2 regions of the Actinomadura sp. genome follow, and region 1 is predicted to be linked to the other one. Evidence: riboswitches for the same ligand, from Rfam matches in the RefSeq annotation. Region 1 holds a riboswitch; the other holds the start of a gene.

What was found. Region 1 has a riboswitch for cobalamin ahead of cobN (cobaltochelatase subunit CobN). Riboswitches for the same ligand answer to the same signal wherever they lie in the genome.
Region 2: linked by a shared signal. The riboswitch ahead of metE (5-methyltetrahydropteroyltriglutamate--homocysteine S-methyltransferase) and the one ahead of cobN (cobaltochelatase subunit CobN) in region 1 are both predicted to bind cobalamin.

The regions. Positions count from the first base shown of each region.
Region 1 is NZ_JBIQHY010000051.1:30,054-32,437, forward strand. It holds gene ACIWVC_RS18695 (precorrin-3B synthase) at 1-1,088, opposite strand, end outside; cobalamin riboswitch at 1,160-1,283, shown strand; gene cobN (cobaltochelatase subunit CobN) at 1,337-2,384, shown strand, end outside.
Region 2 is NZ_JBIQHY010000011.1:77,264-79,647, reverse strand. It holds gene ACIWVC_RS06890 (SDR family NAD(P)-dependent oxidoreductase) at 1-238, opposite strand, end outside; gene ACIWVC_RS06885 (DUF4352 domain-containing protein) at 316-870, opposite strand; cobalamin riboswitch at 985-1,190, shown strand; gene metE (5-methyltetrahydropteroyltriglutamate--homocysteine S-methyltransferase) at 1,287-2,384, shown strand, end outside.

The sequences.
Region 1 (2,384 bases):
ACGGGGGTCGCGGGGGCGCACTCCAGCCCGCCGACCCACCGCCGCGCCTCGCCCTGCACGTCACCGCGCGACTTCGCGCATCCGGGGCTCCCGGTGCACGCCGACACCCCGACCCAGGGCGACGCCGCATCGACCGCGAACCCCGCCGCCCCGAGTTCCTCCGCGACCCGGCCCACCGAATCCGAGCCGAGGTCCCGCACCACGACGCTCCGCCAGGGGGTGACCCGCACGTCGTCCGCCGCCTCCGCGAGTGCCCCGGCCTGCGCACCGGACATCCGCCCGAGCGGAGGCACGGCCTCAAGCGCGGTGAGCCCGCCGCGCTGCGGGATGGCCCCCGCATACGGGCGGCGCGGCTCGGGAAGTTCGCGGATTTCGCCGAGTTCCGCCCCGAACCGTTCCGTGAGCCGTTCCGCGACGAGCCGCGGCCCGTCCGGCACCTCCGCCAACCGCCACGCGTCCCCCCGGACGTCGAGGAACGCCTCCGCGGCCGCCACCAGCAAATCGATCGCACCGGCACTCACACCGGCACTCACGCCCGCACCCGCACCGTCCATGGACGGCCGATCGCCGGCCGGTACGCCGAGCAGCAATGGCGAGTCGGCGAGGCGGAGGCCGGCCGGAGTGCAGGTCAGGTCGGCGCCGAGGGCCGCGACGTCGCCCGTGCCGTCGTCCAAGGCGAACAGGAAGCGGCCGGGCAGCCCGGCGAGCCGGGCGTTCGCGCACAGCGCCAGATCCAGCGCGGTGACCAGCGGGTCCGTCGCCAGGGTGCCGTGGACGCCACGTCCCCCTAGCGGGGAGGCCACGATGTTGCGGACCCGTTCGTGGGACGGCGAAGGCAGCAGGCCCGCCGCCTCCAGGCGTCCCGCGAGCCGCCCCGGATCGCGGACGCCGCGCAGCTGCAGGTTGCCCCGCGACGTCAGTTCGATCACGTCGCCGCCCAGCTCCCGGGCCGCGGCGCCGAGCACCCGGAGCTGCGCGGACGTCACCGCGCCGCCCGGGACGCGGACGCGCGCCAGCGGCCCGTCGGCGGCGTCGTGGGTGCGCAGCGCGCCGGGGCACGCGTCGGCGCGGGCTCTGACATTCGGCACGGGGAGGATGTTAACCGCACTTTGCGGGCGGGCCGCACTGCCGTACTGTTCTCCCCAGGCGATGGCAATGGGAGGAAGCCGGTGCGAATCCGGCGCGGTCCCGCCACTGTGACCGGGGAGCGAACCCCGCTGGAGGCCACTGTCCGCACGGACGGGAAGGCCGGGGCGAGCGTCGATCCGGGAGCCAGGACACTCCTGCCGTCGCGACACCCGCGACCGGGGCGAGGACCCCAGGGGGAGGAACGGCCGTGTCCGCCGGCACCGTGCTGCTGCTGTCGACGTCCGACACCGATCTGCTGAGCGCGCGAGCGTCCGGCGCCGCCTACCGGCTCGGCAACCCGGCGCGGCTCGCCGTGGCCGACCTGCCCGCGCTGCTCGACGGCGCCGCCCTCGTCGTCGTCCGGCTGCTCGGCGGGCGCCGCGCCTGGGAGGACGGCCTCGACGCGCTGCTCGCGGGGCCCCGCCCCGTCGTCGTCCTCGGCGGCGAGCAGGCCCCCGACGCCGAGCTGATGGAGCTGTCCACGGTCAGCGGCGGCGTCTGCGCGGAGGCCCACGCCTACCTCGCGCACGGCGGGCCGGGCAACCTCGCCGAGCTGCACGCGTTCCTGTCCGACACCGTGCTGCTGACCGGGCGCGGGTTCGCGCCGCCGGCGCCGGCCCCGGCGTGGGGGCTGCTCGAACGCGAGCCCCGCACCGCCGAGGGCCCGCTCATCGCCGTGCTGTACTACCGCGCCCACCACATGGCCGGGAACACCGCGTTCGTCGAGGCGCTGTGCGCGGCCGTCGAGGACGCCGGCGGCCGCGCGATGCCCGTCTTCTGCTCCTCGCTCCGCACCGCCGAACCCGCGCTGCTCGACACGCTCGGGCGGGCCGACGCGCTGGTCGTGACCGTGCTCGCGGCGGGCGGTTCGCGCCCCGCGGCGGCCGGGGCGGGCGGCGACGACGAGGCGTGGGACGTGGGGGCGCTCGCCGCGCTGGACGTCCCGATCCTGCAGGGCCTCTGCCTGACGACGAGCCGCGCCGACTGGGAGGCGAGCGACGACGGCCTGTCCCCGCTGGACGCCGCGTCGCAGGTCGCGATCCCCGAGTTCGACGGCCGCGTCATCACCGTCCCGTTCTCGTTCAAGGAGGTCGACGAGGACGGCCTCACCGTCTACCGGGCCGACCCGGAGCGGGCGGCGCGGGTCGCCGGGATCGCCGTGCGGCACGGCCGGCTCCGGCACACGCCCCCCGCCCGGCGCCGCGTCGTGGTGATGCTGTCGGCGTACCCGACCAAGCACTCCCGCGTCGGCAACG
Region 2 (2,384 bases), on a different contig from region 1:
CGGCGTTGTTCACCCACCCGGTCAGCGTCCCGGCCTCCTGCGCCAGATCGGCCGCGCGCTCGGCGACGTCCTCGTCCGCCGCACTTCCCACGACCGGGATCACCGGGCCGTCCGCCCATTCCAGAGCCGCCGGATCGAGTTCGACCACGACGACCTTGCCGCCGTCCGCGACCAGCCGCTCGACGATGCCGCGCCCGACACCGCGTCCACCGCCCGTGACCACATAACTCCGCCGCACAGGGACCTCCTCGAATTCCGGAACACCCCTATGATCACCCTGCCCGGCGGCGCCCGTTCACGGCCGGGTGGGCGGCACTAGCCGACCTTCCATTCGGCGGCGGAGCCGAAGCCGGACGACGCGGCGAAGCGGATGCGTTCGATCGTCGCCTTCTTGCCGACTTCGAACGTCACGCAGCCGCGCTGGCTCTCTCCCTTGGTCAGCCGGACCTCCGCGCCTGCGAACGCTTCGCAGTCGGTGGCCGTGAGGAGGCCGCCCTCGTAAGCCTGGCCCGACGTGTCGATGGCGCGGGCCCCGTTGGCCGGCGCGTCCTGGTATTCGTCGTCGCTCTTGTTCTTCACCTTGAACTGCGCCGCGACGAGCCGCTTCCCGTTGGGGAGCGTCTCGAACTCTCCCGGCTCGGCGGGATCGACGACCTTCCGCAGCGTCACGGCCAGCGAGACGCCCGACGAATCATCGGTGATGTTCACGGTGTCACCGACCTGCGCCGTCTTCTTCGCCGGCTTCGTGCCCCCGCTGCCGCCCTCACCGCCGTTGTTCGCCGGTGCGGTGTTGACATTCTCCGTGCCGCATGCGGCGGCCATGGTGATCAACATCATCGACATCGCCGCCCTCATCATGAACAGGCGCATGCCACCCCCTATGACGCTCTGAAACGGCCTGCACACGGCTCAGCTACCCAAAGTGACGTCGTCTGTACCATGCGCGGCCGCCCACTCCGCGGGGGCGGGCGGTGGGAGGTGGGTAGGGTGTGTGGTGCGGATGGTTCGCTCGATTTGAGTGTCGTAAGAGGGAACCCGGTGCGAGTCCGGGACTGCCCCGCAGCGGTGAGCGGGAACGACCGCCGTCATATGCACTGGGCCCGCGCGGCCTGGGAAGCGACGGCCAGTAGGACGCCTCGAAGAGGCGGTGCCCGCGAGTCCGAAGACCTGCCTCCGCCCGCGCACCGGCCGGTGCGCGGTGGTCTGCGGCCTCGCGGGAAGGCCCGGCGGCGGCCCGTCGTCGCGCCGTTCCCGGGGTCGCCCGTGGCACAGCGAGGGAAGCCGCCATGAACACGACGATCCTCGGATACCCCCGAATCGGGGCGGACCGGGAGCTGAAGGTCGCCACCGAGAACTACTGGGCGGGACGGGCGGGCGCCGACGACCTCGGCAGGACCGGCGCCGAGCTGCGCGCCGAGGTGTGGACGGGCCTGCGCGACGCCGGCGTCGACGCGATCCCGTCCAACACCTTCTCGTTCTACGACCAGATGCTCGACGCCAGCGTGCTGGTCGGCGCCGTCCCCGAGCGGTACCGGCACCTGGACGGGTTCGACCGGTACTTCGCCATGGCCCGCGGCGTCCAGGACGTCCCGCCGCTCGAAATGACCAAGTGGTTCGACACGAACTACCACTACATCGTCCCCGAGCTGGGGCCGGACACGCGGTTCCGGCTGGCGGACGGCGCCGCCGCCAAGCCGCTCGCCGAGTACCGGGAGGCGAAGGCGCTCGGCATCGAGACGCGGCCCGTGCTCGTCGGGCCGCTCACCTATCTGCTGCTGGCGAAGCCGTCGACGCCGGGATTCCGGACGCTGGAGCTGCTGGACGGGCTCGTGGACGTGTACGCCGAGATCCTGGAGCGGCTGGCGGGGTCGGGCGCGCAGTGGGTGCAGCTGGACGAGCCCGCGCTCGTCGAAGACCGCGGCGAGGAGGAGATCCGCGCGCTGGCGCGGGCCTATGCGCGGCTCGGGCAGCTGAGCTGCCGGCCGCATCTGATGGTCGCCACCTACTTCGGCGCCATCGAGGCGGACGCGTTGCGCGTGCTGGCCGGGAGCCGCGTGGAGGCCGTCGCCCTCGATTTCGTCGCCGGGCCGGGCAACGTGGACGTGCTCGCATCGGTGGGCGGGCTGCCGCGCAAGACGCTCGTGGCGGGCGTTGTCGACGGGCGGAACGTCTGGCGCACCGACGTACGGAAGGCGCTGTCCACGTGCGCGTCCGTGCTGGGGCTCGTCGATCAGATCGTGGTCGGGACGTCCTGCTCGCTGATGCACGTGCCGCTCGACCTCGACCGGGAGACCGCGCTCGACCCGCGGGTCCGGGGGCGGCTCGCGTTCGCGCGGCAGAAGGTCGACGAGGTCGTCGCGATCGGGCGGGCCCTGCGGGAGGAC